One region of the Delftia sp. ASV31 genome, then DNA from elsewhere that is predicted to be linked to it. Evidence: predicted binding sites of a transcription regulator. Region 1 holds the regulator's gene; the other holds the start of a gene.

Region 1 (10,229 bases):
GCGTTCGCCCGCCGCAACCAGGCCCGTTTCGACGAGGCCGCCCAGCTGCCGTTCGAGCAAGACTGAGTCCCTCCACCAGAACGAGAACTTCCCATGAGCGATTTCGTAAACAACTTCTGGTCGATCTATGTCACGGCGATCACGCTGGGCGGCATCATCGGCTGCCTGCTGCTGCTGTATCTCACCGCACGCAAGAAGGTGGTCCCCTCGGCCGACAACACCACGGGCCATGTCTGGGACGAGGACCTGCGCGAGCTGAACAACCCCATGCCCAAGTGGTGGATGTGGCTGTTCATCATCACCTCGGTGTTCGGCTTCGCCTACCTGGCGGCCTATCCGGGCCTGGGCTCGTTCGCGGGCAAGCTGGGCTGGACGCAGCTGGGCGCCTATGAAAACGAGATGGCCAAGGCCCGCGCGGACCTGGAGCCGCTGTACGCCAAGTTCACGAGCATGAGCACCGAAGACATGGCCAAGGACCCCCAGGCCATGGCCATCGGCGAGCGCCTGTTCATGAACAACTGCGCACAGTGCCACGGCTCGGATGCACGCGGCGGCAAGAGCTTCCCCAACCTGACCGATGGCGACTGGCTGCATGGCGGCACGCCCGAGAAGATCAGGGAAACCATCACGGGCGGCCGCATCGGCATCATGCCGCCCATGGCCGCTGCCGTCGGCACGCCCGACGATGTGCGCAACCTCTCGCACTATGTGCTGAGCCTGTCGGGCAGCCCGCACGACTCGCTCAAGGCCTCGCTGGGCAAGTCCAAGTTCACGGCCTGCGCTGCCTGCCACGGTATGGACGGCAAGGGCAACCAGGCCCTGGGCGCGCCCAACCTGACCGATGACATCTGGCTGCACGGCTGGGGCGAGGCCGCCATCACGGCCATGATCAACAACGGCAAGCACAACGAGATGCCTGCCCAGAAGGACAAGCTGACCGAGGCGCAGATCGCGGTGCTTGCTTCCTATGTCTGGGGCATGTCGCACAAAGACGGCGCAGTCCGTCAGTAAGCACGGGGGCGGCGCTGCGGCGCCGCCTTTTTGCGTTTTGAGTTTTCAGATATTTCAAAAAAACAAAGGAACCCACCATGAAGCCCGAGAGCGGGGATGACACCGGGAAGCCTCCCCGCAAAGTCATTCCGATCACGCCGGCCACGCCTGATCCGGGCGAGCTGGTGTCGATGTTCGAGTCGGAAAAGAAGGTCTACCCGCGCTCCATCAGCGGTGTCTTCGCACGCTGGCGATGGGCCCTGGTGTTTCTCACCCAACTGGTTTTCTACGGCCTGCCCTGGCTGGAGTGGGGCCAGCGCCAGATGGTGCTGTTCGACCTCGGGGCGCGGCGCTTCTATCTCTTCGGGCTGGTGCTGTACCCGCAGGACTTCATCTACCTGGCGGGCCTGCTGATCATCTCGGCGCTGGCATTGTTCCTGTTCACGGCCGTGGCCGGGCGCCTGTGGTGCGGCTTCTCGTGCCCGCAGACGGTCTATACCGAGATCTTCATGTGGGTGGAGCGCAAGGTCGAAGGCGACCGCAGCGCGCGCATGCGGCTGGACAAGAACGGCTGGACCTTCGAGAAGGCCTGGAAGAAGTCGCTCAAGCAGTTGCTGTGGATCGCCATTGCGCTGTGGACCGGCTTCACCTTCGTGGGCTACTTCGTGCCCATCCGCGAGCTGGGCGGCGAGCTGCTGGCGCTGCAGGGCAGCTGGCAGATGTTCTGGGTGCTGTTCTACGGCTTTGCCACCTATGGCAACGCGGGCTACATGCGCGAGCAGGTCTGCAAGTACATGTGCCCCTATGCGCGCTTTCAGAGCGCCATGTTCGACCGGGACACCATGATCGTCAGCTACGACACGGGCCGGGGCGAGCCGCGTGCGCCGCGCACCAAGAAGGTGGACTACAAGGCCCAGGGCCTGGGCGACTGCATCGACTGCAAGATGTGCGTGCAGGTCTGCCCCGTGGGCATCGACATCCGCAACGGTCTGCAATACGAATGCATTGGCTGCGGCCTGTGCATAGACGCCTGCAACTCCATCATGGACAAGATGGAGTACCCGCGCGGCCTGATCCGCCTGACCACGCAGAACGCCATGGCCGGCCTGTGGCGGCGTGCCCAGGTGCTGCGCCGCATCTTCCGTCCGCGCGTGCTGATCTACTCGGCCGTGCTGATCGGCTTGAGCGTGGCCATGATCGTGAGCCTGGCGCTGCGCCAGTCGGTCAAGGTGGACGTGATCCGCGACCGCGCCTCGCTGTCGCGCATCGTGGCGGGCGGCAAGCTGGAGAATGTCTACCGCCTGCAGATCATGAATGCCACCGAGCAGGCCCAGCGCTACCGCATCAGCGCCCACGGCCTCGATGGGCTGGAGCTGGCGTCCGAGCAGGAAGTCGAGGTCGGCCCGGCCGAGACGCGCGGCATTGCGGCGCGCCTGCAGATTCCCTACGGTTCGGCCGAGCCGGGCTCGCACACCGTATTCTTCGATATCGATGCCGTGCATTCGGGCGCGGGACGAGCGTCCGAAAAGGCCGTCTTCCTGGTGCCCCGGTGATGTTCCTGGCAGGCGCGGCACGGTCCGCGCCTGCCGCCTGAAAGAAAGAGGTTTCCCATGTCTTCCAGTCCCGCAGTTTCCGCGCCCGCGCAGGCTCCCTCGCACCCCGACGCCGGCAAGCCCTGGTGGAAGTTCGGCCATGTCTGGCTGGTGGTGGCCGGCCCGGCGGCCGTGGTGGTCGCTGCCGTGATCACGGCCATCATCGCCATCAATGGCGCCGATCCCGTGATCGACCCCGACTACTACCGCAACGGCATCACGATCAACGAGCGTGCCGATGGCGTGCGCGAAGTGCCCAAGAGCATGGCGCCCGCCGTCACCGGCCGCAACCATGCGGCCACGCCCGCGCACGATCACCCCACGGACCGCTGATCGCCGTGCACCCCTGCAAGAGGCCGCAGTCGCGACCTTTTTGCATGGCGGATCGCATCTCCGGCATGCGCGACGGGTGAGGGTTTCCTACAGGCGTGCAGGGCGCTGCGGGGCTTGGCGCCATGCGTTGGCGCGGCGCACAATGAAGGCGACCCCTCGACAGCACAAGGAGATCGCTGATGTTGGCCCAACGCTGGATGTGGATTGCCTGGCCTGCCTTTCTGGCAGCCGCCGTGATGGAGATGCTGGTTTTTGCCTTTGTGGACCCCCTGGAGCTGCATTGGCTCGGCGACCTGGGCTGGTCGCGCCAGGGCATCTACACGCTGGCCTTCTTCGCCTTCTGGGGCGTGACCATGCTCTCCAGCCTGATGACCACCATGCTGGGCCGCTCGGCCCGCGATCTCAATGACGGCGTGCTCTCCGAGCCCGAGCCCGACCCGGACCTGGCCATGCAGGGGCTGGGGCGGGACTGAGCGAGAGCCCGCCGCAATGAACAAGGCCCGCTGTCGCGGGCCTTGTTCATTGGCGGATGAATGCTTGCCGCCCTTGCAGCCTCACTGGCACTGCTGGCTGTTGACGATGCGCTTGAGCGCATCCGTGTCCAGGATGCGCAGATGGCGCTGGCGCACCTCGATGATGTTGTCGTCCGCGAACTTGGAGAAGGTGCGGCTCACCGTCTCCAGCTTCAGGCCCAGGTAGCTGCCGATTTCCTCGCGCGTCATGCGCAGCACCAGTTCGGACTTGGAAAAGCCCCGCGCATGCAGGCGCTGCACCAGGTTGAGCACGAAGGCGGCCAGGCGCTCTTCGGCGCGCATGCTGCCCAGCAGCAGCATCACGCCGTGCTCGCGCACGATCTCGCGGCTCATGACCTTGTGCACATGGTTTTGCAGGGCCGTGACCTCGCGCGACAGGTCTTCCAGCTTGTCGAAGGGCATGACGCAGACTTCGGCATCTTCCAGCGCGACGGCATCGCAGGTGTGGTGGTCGTTGACGATGCCGTCCAGGCCGATGATCTCGCCGGCCATCTGAAAGCCTGTGACCTGATCGCGTCCGTCCTCGGTGGCCACGCAGGTCTTGAAGAAGCCGGTGCGGATGGCGTACAGCGAGGTGAATGTCTCGCCGTTGCGAAACAGCAGGCCTCCGCGCTTGACCTTGCGGCGCGTGGCCACGATGTCGTCGATGCGCTGCATCTGCTCGGCATCCAGGCCCATGGGCATGCACAGTTCGCGCAGGTTGCAGTTGGAGCAGGAGGCTTTGATGGTCTGAAGGTTCATGGAGTGATAAACATCAGCGGCACACAGCGTGCCGGCGGTGACCTCGTGGATTGCGATGAGTTGGATCAAATTGTCGCAGCAGTCCCTCAAACAACTCTTGATGTGAGTCAAGGACATGACCGATGTGCTGCGGCACAGTCGAGGTATTAGAGGAAAAAACCCATGACCGCTGTCACCCCAGAGCTGCTGCGTCGCTTTGACGTACCGGGGCCCCGATACACTTCGTTCCCTACCGCCGACCGCTTTGTCGAGGCCTTTGGTGCAGAGGACTATATCCTGGCGCTGCAACAACGCAAATCGAGTACCGCAGCGCGTGCCACGCCTTTGTCGCTGTATGTGCACGTGCCTTTTTGCGAGTCGCTTTGCTACTACTGCGCCTGCAACAAGATCGTGACGCGCCACCACGATCGCGCCGCCGTCTACCTGGACTACCTGGCGCGCGAGATGGCCATGCACACGGCCCATTGCGGCAAGGGCCAGACCGTCAGCCAGCTGCACCTGGGCGGCGGCACGCCCACCTTCTTCTCCGACGACGAGCTGCGCACGCTGATGGGCCTGTTGCGCGAGCATTTCAAGCTGGAGCCGGGTGGCGAGTACTCCATCGAGGTCGATCCGCGCACTGTCAGCGTCGAGCGCCTGGCCGTGCTCAAGGAGCTGGGCTTCAACCGTCTGAGCTTCGGCGTGCAGGACTTCGACGAGCAGGTGCAGATCGCCGTGCACCGCGTGCAGCCGGCCGAGCAGGTGTTCGAGCTGGTGGCGGCCGCGCGGCAGCTGGGCTTTGCCTCCATCAACGTGGACCTGATCTACGGCCTGCCCAAGCAGACGCCCGAATCCTTCGAGCGCACGCTGGCCCAGGTCAACGCGCTGCGGCCCGACCGCATCGCGCTCTATGCCTATGCCCACCTGCCCGAGCGCTTCAAGCCGCAGCGGCGCATTGCGGCCGAGGATCTGCCCCAGGGGGCCGACAAGCTGGCCATGCTGTCGCGTTCCATCGCCGCGTTCATGGACGGTGGCTATGTCTATGTGGGCATGGACCACTTCGCCCTGCCCGAGGACTCGCTGGCCGTGGCCAAGCGCCAGGGCCGGCTGCACCGCAACTTCCAGGGCTACAGCACCCAGCCCGACTGCGACCTGATTGCGCTGGGCGTGTCGGCCATCGGCAAGGTGGGTGCCAGCTACAGCCAGAACGCCAAGACGCTGGAGGAGTACTACGACGCCATCGACGCCAGCCACCTGCCCGTGGTGCGGGGCCTGGCGCTGTCGCGCGACGACCTGGTGCGCCGCGCCGTCATCATGGCCATCATGTGCCAGGGCGCCGTGCTGTTCGAGCCCATGGAGCAGGCCTGGCTGCTGGGCTTTCGCGAGTACTTCGCGCCCGAGATGGCGGCCCTGGAGGACCTGCAGGCCAAGGGCCTGGTGCAGATCAGCGACGAGGGCTTCCAGGTCACTCCCATGGGCTGGTACTTCGTGCGCGGCGTGGCCATGCTGTTTGACCGATATCTGCAGGCGGACAAGAACCGGGCGCGGTTTTCGAGGATCATCTAGGCCCCATGCTGTTGTCGCTGCTCTGGACCGCTTTGATCATGGGGCTCGTCGGTGGGCCCCATTGCCTTGCCATGTGCGCTGCGCCCTGCGGCGTGGTCACGGGCGGGGCGGGGCAGGGCGGCGGCTCGCAGGTGGTGGCCGTGCATGGATTGCAAAGCCGGCTGTGGCTGCGCACGGCGCTGTTCCACGGCGGCCGTCTGGCCGGCTATGCCAGCCTGGGCGCTGCCTCGGCCCTGGCCATGGAGAGCCTGTCCTGGCTCACCAGCCAGACCACGGCGCTGCAGCCGTTCTGGACGCTGACCCATGTCGCCGTGATGGCCTGGGGCCTGGCCATGATGGTGCAGGCCCGCCAGCCCGCCTGGCTGGAGTCTGCCGGCCGCGCCGCCTGGCGGCGCGTGCAGCCCTGGGTGTCGGCGCCGGGCGGCACGCTGGCGGCAGGCTATGCCTGGGCGCTCATGCCTTGCGGACTGCTGTATTCGGCCGTGCTGGTCGCCGCGCTCAGCGGCGGCCCGTTGCAGGGCGCGCTGGCCATGGCGGCCTTTGGCGTGGGCAGCGGGCTGTGGCTGGTGGCCGGCCCCTGGCTGTGGCGGCTGGGCCGGCAGCGCCTGAACGGCCTGCGCGCCGAATGGGGCACGCGCCTGGCCGGCCTGATGCTGGTGGGCGTGGCCGTGTGGGCGCTGTGGATGGACCTGATCTACAAGCCCAGCCTCTGGTGCCGTTGAGCAACAGCTGAGGTCAGACTTGGCACCTGGGGTCGCGGATTGGCTGCGAGGCCCTCAGAACTGGAGATAATGCCCGAATCATCGGCTTACATATTGCCGATTCCTTCAGCCTCGGGGCCGTTGCCGCGCGTGAACCATTCCGTCCTCATCGATATCCGAGACCTCCGTCCGGGCATGTTTGTCCAGCTCGATGTTGGGTGGCTGAACCATCCCTTTCCGGTCAGCAGCTTCAAGATCACCTCCAGCGCACAGATCCAGACCCTGAAATCCCTGGGCCTGGAGGCGGTGCGCTGTGTCCCGCACAAAAGCGACACCTGGCCCGCCGAGGTGCGCACCCCGCCGCCGCAGGAGCTGCCGCCCGTCGTGGTGGCCCCCGAGCCTGCACCCACCGAACCTGCGCCAGCACCGCTGCTGCTGTCCGTGCCCGACTGGCGCGGCCGGCTGGAGGACTGCAATGCGCGTTTTCAGAAGGTGGAGCGCGGCTATGTGGCCATAGAGACCACCATTGCCAGCGCGCCCGAGCAGGCGCGCATGCCCACCGAGGCCCTGGTCGATGGCTGCCTGGCCGAACTGGCGGGCCCGCAGGACGTGGCCATTCACCTGCTGTCCGATGGCGTGGGCAGCAGCCAGAGCGTGCATGCCGTCAACGTGACCGTGCTCAGCCTGCTGCTGGGCCGGGCCCTGGGCCTGCAGGAATCGCTGCTGCGCGACCTGGGCCTGGCGGCGCTGCTGCACGACGCGGGCAAGCCCGTGGCCGGTGTCGAAGGCATGCACGGCCTGGCCCTGGAGCCTTCCGTGCCCGACGCCCTGCGCGAGCGCTACGAGCGCCATGTGGGCGAATCCGTGGCCATTGCCATGCGCATGGGCCTGTCGGCCCAGGTCACCACGGCCATCGCCCAGCACCATGAATGGGCCGACGGCACGGGGTTCCCGCTGAGCCTGGTGGCCGAAGACATGGAGCTCACGGGCCAGATCCTGGCCCTGGTCAACAGCTACGACCGCCTGTGCAATCCCGGCGATGCACAGACGCCGCATACGCCGCACGAGGCCCTGTCCATGCTGTTCAGCCGGCTGCGCGACAAGTTCGCCGCGCCCGTGCTCAATGGCTTCATCCGCATGATGGGTGTGTTCCCCCCGGGCTCGGTGGTGGAGCTGACCGACGGGCGCCATGCCATGGTCATGTCCGTGAATGCATCACGCCCGCTCAAGCCCTCGGTGATGGTGCACGATGCCGGCGTGCCGGCCGCGCAGGCGCCCGTGCTGGCGCTGGAGCTGTTTCCCGAGCTGGGCATACGCCGGGGAGTGGCGCCCGCGCAGCTGCCGCGCGATGCGCTGGACTACCTGTCGCCGCGCCGGCGTGTCTGCTATTACTTTGAACGGGCGGTGGAGTTGGATCCACCGAAGGTGGCGTCTTGAACAAGCAAGCGCTCAACCGCGCCTGGCCCCGCCTGCTGGATGCACTGCAGGAGGCCCTGTGGCTGATCGATGCGCGCACCCTGAAGGTGCTGCGCGCCAACGCCGCCAGCGAATCCGTCACCGGCTATGAGGCCGATGCGGCCCCGGGCCTGCCCGTGCAGGTGCTGGCCGCCACGCCGCAGCAGCAGGCTTTCTGGAGCGATCCCTTCAACTGGCAGGCTGGAGCCCAGTTCATTGCCGAGGTGCGCCGCGCCGATGGCCAGCTGGCGCCCGTGGAGATGCGCGTGCGCGCGCTCGACGGCGAGGTGCTGCTGGTCAGCATGCTGGACCGGCGCGAGCAGGCCTTGCACGAGGCCGAGTTCGAGAGCCTGCTGGGCGAGCTGCGCGCCACGCTGGAGTCCGCGGCCGACGCCATCCTGGTCTGCGATCCCGATGGCCGCATCCGCGCCTTCAACCACCGCTTTGCCACGCTCTGGGGCATTCCCGAGGCGCTGCTGGTGCGCCGCAACGACGTGGCCATCCTCGACCACCTGGCCAGCCAGGTGCGCGATGCCGAATCCTATGCGCGCCAGTTGAAGCTGCTGTCGGCCCAGCCGTTGATGGAGGCGACCGACGTGCTGGACCTGCGCGACGGACGCATCCTGGAGCGCCGCGCCGTGCCCCAGCTGCGCCGGGGCCTGCCCATGGGGCGGATCTTTTCCTTTCGCGACATCACGGCCGAGGCCCAGACCCAGGCGGGCCTGGAGCTGGCCGCGCGCGTCTTCGAGTCCAGCCTGGACGGCATCTTCATCGCCGACGGCTACATGGATGTGGCCCGCACCAACCCGGCCTGCGAACGCCTGCTGGGCGGCATGCCCGTGCAGGGGCGCACGGTGGAGTCGCTGTTCGAGGCCGCCGAAGGCCAGGCCGAGACCCTGGGCGACCTGGCCCGCATCCAGTGGCACCAGGGCGGCTTCTGGGAGGGTGACCTGTGGCTGCGCCAGGCCGGCGGCGCGCGCTGCGCCGTGCGCCTGTCCTGGGTGCCGCTGCGCAACGCGCAGGGCGACGTGGTGCAGAGCATCGGCTTCATGCGCGACCTCACGCAGCAGCGCGTGGCCCAGCAGCGCATTGAACAACTGGCCTACAGCGACGCGCTCACCGGCCTGCCCAACCGCCTGAACCTCACGGAGCGCGTGGATGCGGCCATCGAGGCCGCGCGCGCAGGCGGCACGGTGTTCAGCATCCTGTTCATCGACCTGGACCGCTTCAAGATCATCAACGACTCGCTGGGCCACCAGTTCGGCGACCGCGTGCTCAAGCTGGTCGCGCAGCGCCTGAGCGACTGCATGCGGCCCGTGGACATCCTGTGCCGCCTGGGTGGCGACGAGTTCGTGCTCTATCTGCAGGGCTGCAACGCCGAGCTGGCCGCTTCGGTGGCCAGGCGCATCCTGCAGGAGATGGAGCGCCCCTTCCTGCTCGACGGCCTGGGTTTCTCCGTGCAGTGCAGCATCGGCGTGGCCCAGTACCCGGCCGATGGCCTCACGCTGGATGAGCTGATCCGCCAGGCCGACACTGCCATGTACCGCGTCAAGGAGCGGGGCCGGGGCCATTTCAGCTTCTACCAGCCGCAGATGAGCGCCGGCCTGCTGTCGCGCATGAAGCTGGAGCACGCCATGCGCCAGGCGCTGGAGCATGGCCGCATGGCGGTCTACTTCCAGCCCCAGGTGCACATAGACAGCGACCGCATCGTCGCCGCCGAGGCGCTGCTGCGCTGGACCGATCCCGAATTCGGCGTGGTCTCGCCGGGTGTCTTCATCCCGCTGGCCGAGGAGTCGGGCTACATCGTCACGCTGGGCGCCTGGGTCATGGAGCAGGCCGTGCAGGAGGCTGCACGCTGGCAGCAGCAGGGCATGCCCATCAAGGTCTCGGTCAACGTGTCGGCGCTGGAGTTCCGCCAGTCAGGCTTTGTCGAGCGGGTGACCGAGCTGCTGCGCAGCTACGGCCTGACACCCCAGCTGCTGGAGCTGGAGCTGACGGAAAGCATCTTGCTGCAGGACGCCCAGGACATGGCGCTGCGCGTGTGCCAGATTGCCGATCTGGGTGTGGGCATGGTGATTGACGACTTCGGCACCGGCTACTCCAACCTGGCCTACCTGAAGAAGCTGCCCATCTCCAAGATCAAGATCGACCAGAGCTTCGTGCGCGGCCTGCCCAGCGACGAGGGCGACCAGGCCATCGTCGGCGCCATCATCAGCCTGGGTCTGGCGCTGGGCGTGGAGATCGTGGCCGAGGGCGTGGAAACGCACGAGCAGCTGACGGCCATCCACCGCATGCAGGGCCACTACTTCCAGGGCTTTCTGTGCGCGCCTGGCCTGCCG
Region 2 (10,229 bases), on a different contig from region 1:
AGAACTCGTCGAGCTTGTAGCCGAAGGCCTTGGGGAACCAGAAGTTGATGCCGGCGAACACGCCGAACACCACGCCGCCGATGATCACGTTGTGGAAGTGGGCGATCAGGAACAGGCTGTTGTGCAGCACGAAGTCGGCCGGGGGAACGGCCAGCAGCACGCCGGTCATGCCGCCGATTGCGAAGGTGCACATGAAGCCCACGGTCCACAGCATCGGCACCGTGAAGCGGATGCGGCCGCGGTACATGGTGAACAGCCAGTTGAAGATCTTGGCGCCCGTCGGGATCGAGATGATCATCGTCGTGATGCCGAAGAAGGTGTTCACGCTGGCGCCGGAGCCCATGGTGAAGAAGTGGTGCAGCCAGACCAGGTAGGACAGGATGGTGATACACACCGTCGCGTACACCATGGAGGTGTAGCCGAACAGGCGCTTGCGGCTGAAGGTGGAGACGATCTCCGAGAAGATGCCGAAGCAGGGCAGGATCAGGATGTAGACCTCGGGGTGGCCCCAGATCCAGATCAGGTTCACGTACAGCATGGGGTTGCCGCCCAGCTCGTTCGTGAAGAAGTTCGTGCCGACGTAGCGGTCCAGCGACATCAGCACCAGGGCTGCGGTCAGGATGGGGAACGAGGCCACGATCAGCGCGTTGGTGCACAGGGCGGTCCAGGTGAAGACGGGCATCTTCATCAGGTTCATGCCGGGTGCGCGCATCTTGATGATGGTCACGATCAGGTTGATGCCTGACAGCGTGGTGCCGACGCCGGCCACCTGCAATCCCCAGATGTAGTAGTCAAGCCCGACCCCGGGGTTCTGCGCCCCCAGGTTGGACAGTGCCAGCCAGCCGGAGGTGGAGAACTCGCCCAGGAACAGCGAGATCATCACCAGCACGGCGCCGCCCGTGGTCATCCAGAAGCTGAAGTTGTTCAGGAACGGGAAGGACACGTCGCGGGCGCCGATCTGCAGCGGCACCAGATAGTTCATCAGGCCGGTCACGAAGGGCATGGCCACGAAGAAGATCATGATCACGCCGTGGGCCGTGAAGATCTGGTCGTAGTGGTGCGGAGGCAGGTAGCCCAGGTTGTCGCCGAAGGCCATGGCCTGCTGCAGGCGCATCATCAGCGCGTCGGCAAAGCCGCGCAGCAGCATGACCAGACCGAGGATCATGTACATGATGCCGATCTTCTTGTGGTCGATGCTGCACAGCCAGTCGCGCCACAGCGGGCCCCACAGGCGGAACTTGGTGAGCAGGCCCAGCACGGCAAGGCCGCCGAGCACCACGGCGATGAAGGTCGCCAGCACGATGGGCTCATGCGCCATCGGGATGGAGTCCCAAGTGATGCGTCCCAGCAGCCAGTGGGCCTGTGCCGGGGAGGTATGTTCAGACATATCGAGTCTCTTAGGTCGTGATGGGAGCGGGCGGCGGTCTGGCCGTCGTCCGCGTCCGCTAACTGCTTATTGCTGCGCAGCGGCTGCGGAGCCGTCGCGCTGGTCCAGGAAGGCCACGACGCGGTCGGCGTTTTGCACCGTGCACACATCCTGGGGCAGGTTCATGCCCACGGCCTTGAGATAGGCTTCGCCGCCGGCAGCGTCGATGGCCATCATGTGATGCATGCACATCTTGCCTTCTTCGACACAGCGGTTGAGCACCTTGTCGTACAGGCCTTCGTCCACCGTGGCGAAGCGCTCGACCGGGTTGCGCTCGCTGGGCTTGACCAGGTTCAGGTAGGTATCGCGCGTCAGGGCCTTGCCTTCGGACTTGGCCTTGGCAACCCACTGATCGAACTCTTCGTTGCTCAGGCCATGGAACTTGAACGTCATGCCCGAGAAGCCGGCGCCGCTGTAGTGCGATGCCAGGCCGTGGAACACGCCGGGCTTGTTGATCACGGCGTTGAGCTCGGTCTGCATGCCGGGCATGGCATAGATCATGCCGGCCAGGTCAGGCACGTAGAAGGAGTTCATCGTCGAGGTGGCGGTCAGCTTGAAGTGGATGGGACGATCCACGGGAGCGGCCAGCTCGTTGACGGTGGCGATGCCTTTTTCAGGGATGAAGAACAGCCACTTCCAGTCCATGGCCACGACCTGCACCTCCAGCGGCTTGACATCGGTGCTCAGCGGCTTGGTGGCCGAGACGCGGTCCAGCGGACGGTAGGGGTCCAGCTTGTGGGTGCTGATCCAGGTGATGGCGCCCAGCGCGATGATGATCATCAGCGGCACGGACCAGATCACCAGCTCCAGCGTGGTGGAGTGGTGCCATTCGGGGTCGTAGTGGGCCTCGGTGTTCGACTGGCGGTACTTCCAGGCGAAAAGCAGCGTGAGGATGATCACCGGGATGATGATGATCAGCATCAGCAAGGTGGCCGTGACCACCAGGTTGCCTTGCTGCGCGGCGATGTCGCCGGCGGGGTTGAGCACGACGGCTTTGCTGCAGCCAGTGAGACTGGCTGTCAAAGCGGCCGCGGTGAGCCACGCAGGCCCACGGAGTTCCTTGATTTTTAGCATGCTAGGGGCGCAACAAGAGCGCGTTTACATAGAAACGCGGATTACAAGATCCGGGCAAATGTATTACGAAGTATAAATTTGTCCATTGGACATTTTGTCCAACGTCAAGGAGAACCCGGGAACTTTCTGCTACCTGGGCGGGTGCGCGGCAGGTGCCTGGCTGTCCGGAGGCCGCATTTTCGCGTCGCGCGCAGCAGGACAAACACCGAGGCCGGTCGAGGTGGAAACCGCCTTGCGCCAGATCAAGCGAGGGCGTAGAACAGAGCTGTCAGTGAGACGAGACAAGGAGCATCCATCTATGAGCGGCCTCGACACAACTGCAAGCTTCCCCGGCGGAAGCTATGAGAGCAAAGAATCTCTGTCCCGCGCCGACACCCACGAAGATGTCACGCCCAACGAAATCGCCGTCGGCGTGATCATCGGGCGATCCTCGGAGTACTTCGACTTCTTCGTGTTCGGCATCGCCTGCGTGCTGGTCTTCCCGGCGCTGCTGTTTCCCTACCTTTCCAAGCTCGACGGCACGCTGATGTCGTTCGCCATCTTCTCGCTGGCCTTCGTGGCCCGGCCGCTGGGCACGGCGCTGTCCATGGCCGTGCAGCGGCGCTGGGGGCGGGCGACCAAGCTGACGCTGGCGCTGTTTCTGCTGGGCGTGTGCACCGTGGGCATGGCCTTCCTGCCCAGCTACCAGCAGGCGGGGGTGAACGCCATCATCGTGCTGGCGCTGCTGCGCATAGGCCAGGGCATTGCGCTGGGCGGCTCGTGGGACGGCCTGCCGTCGCTGCTGGCCATGTCGGCGCCCAAGAACCGGCGGGGCTGGTATTCGATGATGGGCCAGTTGGGCGCGCCGCTGGGCTTCGTGCTCGCGGCAGGGCTGTTTGCCTTCATCTACGCCCATGTAGGAGCCGACGAGTTCCTCAGCTGGGGCTGGCGCTATCCCTTCTGCGTGGCCTTTGCCATCAACGTCGTGGCACTGTTTGCCCGGCTGCGCCTGGTCGTGGGGCAGTCCTACACCGAACTGCTGCAGCAGCGTGAGCTGGAGCCCATGGGCGTGCTGCCGCTGATGCGCGACGAGGGACGCAACGTGGTGATCGGCGCGTTTGCCGCCCTGGCCAGCTTTGCGCTGTTCCACCTGGTGACCATCTTCCCGTTGTCCTGGATCTCGCTGTATTCGGACCAGTCGGTGACCCATGTGCTCGGAGTGCAGATCGTGGGCGCCTTCTGTGCGGCTGCCGCCATCATGGTCTCGGGCTGGCTGGCCGACCGTGTGGGCCGGCGCAACACGCTGGGCACCATGGCCTGCCTGATCGGCATCTTCAGCTTCCTGGCGCCCTGGCTGCTGGGCAGCGGAACGATGGGGAACAACGTGTTCATCATCGTCGGCTTCATCCTGCTGGGCCTGTCTTATGGCCAGGCGGCCGGCACGGTGACGTCCAATTTCCCCTCACGCTATCGCTACACGGGTGCTGCTCTGTCCTCGGACATGGCCTGGCTGGTGGGCGCGGCATTCGCTCCGCTGGTGGCCCTGGGCGTGTCCTCGCGCTTCGGACTGGTGGCGCTGGGGATCTATCTGCTATCGGGTGCGCTGTGCACGCTGGCGGCACTGGGCATCAACCGCGCCATCGAGACGCGCGACTGAACGGACACTTGCAAGCCAAAGGCCGGCTCTGCCGGCCTTTTTCGTTGTGACTTCGCATCAGGGGTTTTCACCGTAGCGCTGCTTGAAGTTGAATTCGAGCCTGTCGCAGTCCTGCATCGATTCAAACTGCTGCGTCTTGCGCTCGGCCTCTGGCCGCGCGGTTTCCTTGCGGCAGATCTTGATGGTTTCGCGCTCCACCCAGCGCGCCTCGCCTTCGGGCGTGGACAGCAACTGGCCAGCCAGCATGAGCACAGCGAAGAAGGCCACGGGCAGGCCGATGAGCCAGGGCACGATGCGGCTTTTTGGCGGCTTGGACGGCTTGGGCGGTGTTGGCGGTTTGGCCGGATCGGATCCGTTGGCGCTGGCAGCGGGGGCCGGTTCGCTGGAATGAGGCTCGGGTGTCTGTGGTTGCGCCATGGTGTGCTTGCTGTGGTTCCGGCTGGCGATTATCCAGGGCGCCCATCGCGCGCAGTCTGAGCGGGATCAGTGAACGGCGAGATCGCCTGTGCCAGCCATCTCCCCCATCTCCTGCACCAGCCATTTCTCCAGCGCAAGAATGTCGGCCCTGCGGCCCGGATGGGGCGCCACCCACAGCTGCAGGCGCCGCGGACCGGCCAGTCGCGCGCCGCTGTTGCGCGCGCATGTCAGCGATCCGGTCAGCGACGGGCTGGAGATCGTGCTCAAGGGCGGGCAAATGGGAGGAGAGGCCTTCTTTGGCCACGTGCGTGATGGAGGCCAGGCAGGGCTCGCTGCCGCAACCATGGGGCAAACCTATAATGCGCGTTGGTCCCGACGGGACACCCTCCCGCCAGGGACAGCGCCCCGCGTGCGCGCTCCGAACTCCTAGACACCATGAGCACACCCACTTTCACCGTTGCCGACATTCGCAAGAGCTTTCTGGACTTTTTCGCATCCAAGGGCCACACCATCGTGGAGTCGAGCCCTCTGGTGCCCGGCAACGATCCGACGCTGATGTTCACCAACTCGGGCATGGTCCAGTTCAAGGACGTGTTCCTGGGCACCGACAAGCGCCCCTACAAGCGCGCCACCTCGGTGCAGACCTGCCTGCGCGCAGGCGGCAAGCACAACGATCTGGAAAACGTGGGCTACACGGCCCGCCACCACACCTTCTTCGAGATGCTGGGCAACTGGTCCTTCGGCGACTACTTCAAGCGCGAGTCGCTCAAGTGGGCCTGGGAGCTGCTGACCGAGGTCTACAAGCTGCCCAAGGAACGCCTGCTGGCCACGGTCTACGCCGAGGACGACGAGGCCTACGACATCTGGACCAAGGAAATCGGCCTGCCGCCCGAGCGCGTGATCCGCATCGGCGACAACAAGGGCGGCCGCTACAAGAGCGACAACTTCTGGATGATGGCCGACACCGGCCCCTGCGGCCCCTGCTCGGAAATCTTCTACGACCACGGCGCGCACGTGGCCGGCGGCCCTCCGGGCAGCCCTGACGAAGACGGCGACCGCTTCATCGAAATCTGGAACAACGTGTTCATGCAGTTCGACATGGACGAGCAGGGCAACGTCAAGCCGCTGCCCGCGCCCTGCGTGGACACCGGCATGGGCCTGGAGCGCCTGGCCGCCATCCTGCAGCATGTGCACAGCAACTATGAGATCGACCTGTTCCAGGCGCTGATCAAGGCCGCTGCGCGCGAGACGCACATCGCCGACATCGAGACCCCCTCGCTCAAGGTGATCGCCGACCACATCCGCGCCACTGCCTTCCTGGTGGCCGACGGCGTGATTCCCTCCAACGAAGGCCGTGGCTACGTGCAGCGCCGCATCGTGCGCCGCGCCATCCGCCACGGCTACAAGCTGGGCCAGAAGACCCCGTTCTTCCACAAGCTGGTCAAGGACCTGGTGGCCGTGATGGGCGATGCCTATCCCAAGATCCGCGAGCAGGAAGCGCGCATCACCGAAGTGCTGCGGGTCGAGGAAGAGCGCTTCTTCGAGACCCTGGCCAACGGCATGGAAATCCTGGACGCGGCGCTGGCCGGTGGCGCCAAGGTGCTGCCCGGCGACGTGGCCTTCAAGCTGCACGACACCTACGGCTTCCCCCTGGACCTGACCAACGACGTCTGCCGCGAGCGCGGCCTGAGCGTGGACGAGGCGGGCTTCCAGACCGCCATGGAAGAGCAGAAGAACAAGGCCCGCGCAGCAGGCAAGTTCAAGATGGACCGCGCCCTGGAATACACGGGCGATGCCAATGCCTTCACGGGCTACCAGAAGCTGGCCGAGGCCGCCAAGGTGGTGGCACTGTATGCCGAAGGCAGCGCCGTGCAGGAACTCAAGGCCGGCCAGAGCGGCGTGGTCGTGCTCGACACCACGCCTTTCTACGCCGAGTCCGGCGGCCAGGTGGGCGACCAGGGTGTGATCAGCACCACGGGCGCACGCTTTGCGGTCGAGGACACGCTCAAGATCAAGGCCGATGTGTTCGGCCACCACGGCGTGCTGGAGTCCGGCAGCCTCAAGGTGGGCGATGCCGTGCAGGCCGAGGTGGACACGCAGCTGCGTGCCGCCACCATGCGCAACCACTCGGTCACTCACATCATGCACAAGGCCCTGCGCGAAGTGCTGGGCGACCACGTGCAGCAAAAGGGCTCGCTGGTCAACGCCGAGCGCACGCGCTTCGACTTTGCCCATAACCAGCCCGTGACCGCTGAAGAGATCCGCGAGATCGAACGCCGCGTGAACGCCGAGATCCTGGCCAACACGCCCACCGATGCGCGCGTGATGGACATCGAATCGGCCAAGGCCACGGGCGCCATGATGCTGTTCGGCGAGAAGTACGGCGACTCCGTGCGCGTGCTGGACATCGGCAGCAGCCGCGAGCTGTGCGGCGGCACCCACGTGCAGCGCACGGGCGACATCGGCCTGTTCAAGGTGGTGGGCGAAGGCGGTGTGGCCGCTGGCGTGCGCCGCATCGAGGCGGTGACCGGCGAGAACGCGCTGGCCTACCTGCAATCGCTGGAATCCACGGTGGACCAGGCCGCCGCCGCGCTGAAGGCGCCGACGGCCGAGCTGAACACCCGCATCGGCGGTGCGCTGGAGCAGATTCGCGCGCTGGAGAAGGAAGTGGCTGCGCTCAAGGGCAAGCTCGCTTCCAGCCAGGGCGACGAGCTGGCCGGCCAGGCCGTGGACGTCAAGGGCATCAAGGTGCTGGCCGCCAGGCTGGAAGGCGCCGACGCCAAGACCCTGCGCGACACCATGGACAAGCTCAAGGACAAGCTGGGTGCCGCAGCCATCGTGCTGGCCGCCGTCGATGGCGACAAGGTGCAGCTGGCCGCAGGCGTGACCAAGGCCGAGACCTCTCGCATCAAGGCTGGCGATCTGGTGAACTTCGTGGCCAGCCAGGTCGGCGGCAAGGGCGGCGGCAAGCCCGACATGGCCATGGCCGGCGGCACGGACGCTTCGGGCCTGCCCGCGGCGCTGGCCGGTGTGCACGCCTGGGTGGCAGAGCGCGTCTGATCCAGCTGCGCGGCAGATGATTCCTGCTGCTCCTTCTTCGGGACGCCCCGGTGGACTCCACCGGGGCGTCTTGCCGTGGGCGCTGCGTATGACCTACATGGCCTGGGTGATGGGCGTGCTGGCGCAGTCGGCCGCTGCCGCCGCGCAAAGCGTGGTCTTCATCAACCCCGGCCGCTCCGACGAGCGCTACTGGACCACGGTCAGCGAGGCCATGCAGGACGCGGCCAATAGCCTGGGCATGCAGCTGCAGGTGCGCTACGCGCAGCGCGACCACCTGCGCCCCATCGAGATTGCGCGCCAGATTGCCGCCTTGCCCAAGGCGCAGCGGCCCCGCTACGTGATGTTTACCAACGACTACAGCGTGGCGCCTGAAATCCTGCGCACGCTGGAGGCCGCAGGCATCGACAGCTTCATGGCCTTCAGCGGCGTGCCCGAGACATTGCGCGGCCAGACCGGCGTGGCGCGGGAGCGCTATCGCCACTGGCTGGGCAGCCTGGAGCCGGGCGCCGAGGAGGCCGGCTACCTGACCGCCAAGTCACTGTTTGCCGCTGCACGGGCATCGGGCCAGGCGCGTGCGGCCGATGGCCGGCTGCACATGGTGGCCATTGCCGGGGACCGCTCCACGCCCTCCTCGGTGGAACGCAATGCCGGCATGCGCCGCGCGGCGGCCGAGGCCAGCGACGTGGTGCTGCAGCAAGAAGTCTTTGGCGAATGGCGCCGCGAACGCGCCGAGCAGCAGGCGGCCGTGCTGTTCCAGCGCTATCCCGAGGTGCGCCTGGTCTGGGCGGGCAACGACGAGATGGCCTTTGGCGCCATGCAGGCCTGGCGGGCGCGGGGCGGCTTGCCGGGGCGTGACGCCTTCTTCAGCGCCATCAATTCATCGGCCGCCGCCATGACGGCGCTGCGCACGGGCGAGCTGTCGGCACTGGCGGGCGGCCATTTCCTGACCGGCGCCTGGGCCCTGGTCATGCTCTACGACCATGCGCACGGCGCCGATTTCGCCTCCGAAGGGCTGGAGCAGGTGCGGCCCATGTTCACGCTGCTGGACAAGTCCCAGATCGACCGCTACGAGCGCAGGATCAGCGCGCCGCTGGCCCCTCTGGACTTTCGCAGCTACAGCAAGCACCTCAATCCCCGGCTGCGGCGCTACGGATTCGAGCTCAGGCACCTGCTGCGCTGAGCGCCTCCCATGCCCCGCTTCCGCTCGATTGCCTCTTTGCTGATCCTGCGCATCATCCTGCTGGCCGTGGCCTGCATGCTGGTGTTTGGCGGCGCCCACGCCTGGTGGGAGTACCGCAAGGGGCAGCAGGAGTTTCGCCGCTCCATGGAGACGCTGGTGGCCAACAGCATGATCTCGCTGTCCGCCGCGTTGTGGGACATCGAGCCGGCCCTGGTGCGCGAGCAGGTGCAGTGGCTGGGCAGGCTGCCCCTGGTGGGACATGTGCAGCTGCGCGTCACCTCCACGGGCGAGATGTACGAGGCGGGCGAGCCCAGGGATGGCCGCGCGCCTGCCGTGTCCATGCTCATTCCGGCACCGCGTCACAGCCAGTCCAGCCTGCCGCTGGGCGAACTGCAGGTCTGGGAGAACCGGGGCCACTACCTGGAGGTGCTGCGCGACTCCACGCTGCGCGTGCTGCTGGGCTATGCGCTGTTCACGGCCCTGGTCTGCCTGATGGTGGCCTGGGTGATGCGCAGGGAGCTGCGCCAGCCGCTGCAGCAGATTGCGGGCTTTGCGGCCAACCTCAAGCCCAATGAGTTGTCGAGGCCCTTGGTGCTGGAGCGGGCGCGGCGCGGGCAGCGCGACGAGATCGACATGGTGGTGCAGGGCTTTGGCCAGTTGCAGCATGACCTGCGCGGCCACATCGAGCATCTGGACCTGCTGGTGGCCCAGCGCACGGCCCAGCTGGAGGAGCTGGTGGAGGAGGTCAAGCGCATGTCGCTGACCGATGCGCTGACCGGATGCCTCAACCGCCGTGCCATGGACGAGCGCCTGGCCTCCGAGGTCGCCCAGGGCCAGCGCCTGGGTGCAGCCCTGAGCGTGATGTTCGTGGACGTGGACCGCTTCAAGCAGGTCAATGACAGGCACGGCCATGCCGCAGGCGATGCCGTGCTGCGTGAGGTGGCACGGCGTTGCCGGCACGCACTGGAGCGGGAGCCTTCGGCGCAATGGATGGCGCGCTATGGCGGGGAGGAGTTCCTGATCGTGATGCCCGGTGTGGCTGCGGCCCAGGCCTGGGCGCTGGCCGGGCAGCTGCGCGAGGCCATACGCTCCACGCCCATACAGGTCCATGGCCTGGAACTGGCGGCGACGGCCAGCTTTGGCGTGGCGCAACTGCAGGGCGCCGAGAGCGCGCAGGAACTGCTGCAGCGCGCCGATGCCATGCTCTACGAGGCCAAGCACGCCGGGCGCGACTGCGTGCGCGTGGCCGGCCTCACCTGAACGGCACGGCGCCAGGGCTGGCTCAGAACAGTTCGATATCGTTGCTGTTCACCTGGGGGGCCAGCAGCCCCTGGGTGATCAGATCACCGTAGTACCAGGTCTGGTTGCGGCCATGCTCCTTGGCGTGGTAGAGGGCCTGGTCGGCATGGCCCAGCACCTCCACGGGTGCGCCCGTG

The links. Region 1 encodes FNR, which switches genes on or off when oxygen is low (the NO sensors DNR and NnrR bind a similar motif). Its sites were predicted from a motif close to TTGATNNNNATCAA; they were not measured.
Region 2: the regulator FNR is predicted to act here: its motif matches at 2,595-2,608, upstream of cyoA (ubiquinol oxidase subunit II).

What each region holds. Positions count from the first base shown of each region.
Region 1 is NZ_JAELTK010000084.1:10,882-21,110, forward strand. It holds gene JHD82_RS23650 (cbb3-type cytochrome c oxidase subunit 3) at 1-66, shown strand, start outside; gene ccoP (cytochrome-c oxidase, cbb3-type subunit III) at 94-1,011, shown strand; gene ccoG (cytochrome c oxidase accessory protein CcoG) at 1,089-2,543, shown strand; gene JHD82_RS23665 (FixH family protein) at 2,601-2,915, shown strand; gene JHD82_RS23670 (hypothetical protein) at 3,095-3,388, shown strand; gene fnr (fumarate/nitrate reduction transcriptional regulator Fnr) at 3,470-4,189, opposite strand; gene hemN (oxygen-independent coproporphyrinogen III oxidase) at 4,352-5,734, shown strand; gene JHD82_RS23685 (sulfite exporter TauE/SafE family protein) at 5,740-6,456, shown strand; gene JHD82_RS23690 (HD-GYP domain-containing protein) at 6,526-7,872, shown strand; gene JHD82_RS23695 (bifunctional diguanylate cyclase/phosphodiesterase) at 7,869-10,229, shown strand, end outside.
Region 2 is NZ_JAELTK010000071.1:20,660-30,888, forward strand. It holds gene cyoB (cytochrome o ubiquinol oxidase subunit I) at 1-1,387, opposite strand, end outside; gene cyoA (ubiquinol oxidase subunit II) at 1,454-2,500, opposite strand; gene JHD82_RS21840 (MFS transporter) at 2,799-4,136, shown strand; gene JHD82_RS29940 (hypothetical protein) at 4,194-4,427, opposite strand; gene JHD82_RS21850 (hypothetical protein) at 4,620-4,820, opposite strand; gene alaS (alanine--tRNA ligase) at 4,989-7,613, shown strand; gene JHD82_RS21860 (ABC transporter substrate-binding protein) at 7,702-8,793, shown strand; gene JHD82_RS21865 (sensor domain-containing diguanylate cyclase) at 8,803-10,053, shown strand; gene JHD82_RS21870 (GGDEF domain-containing protein) at 10,076-10,229, opposite strand, start outside.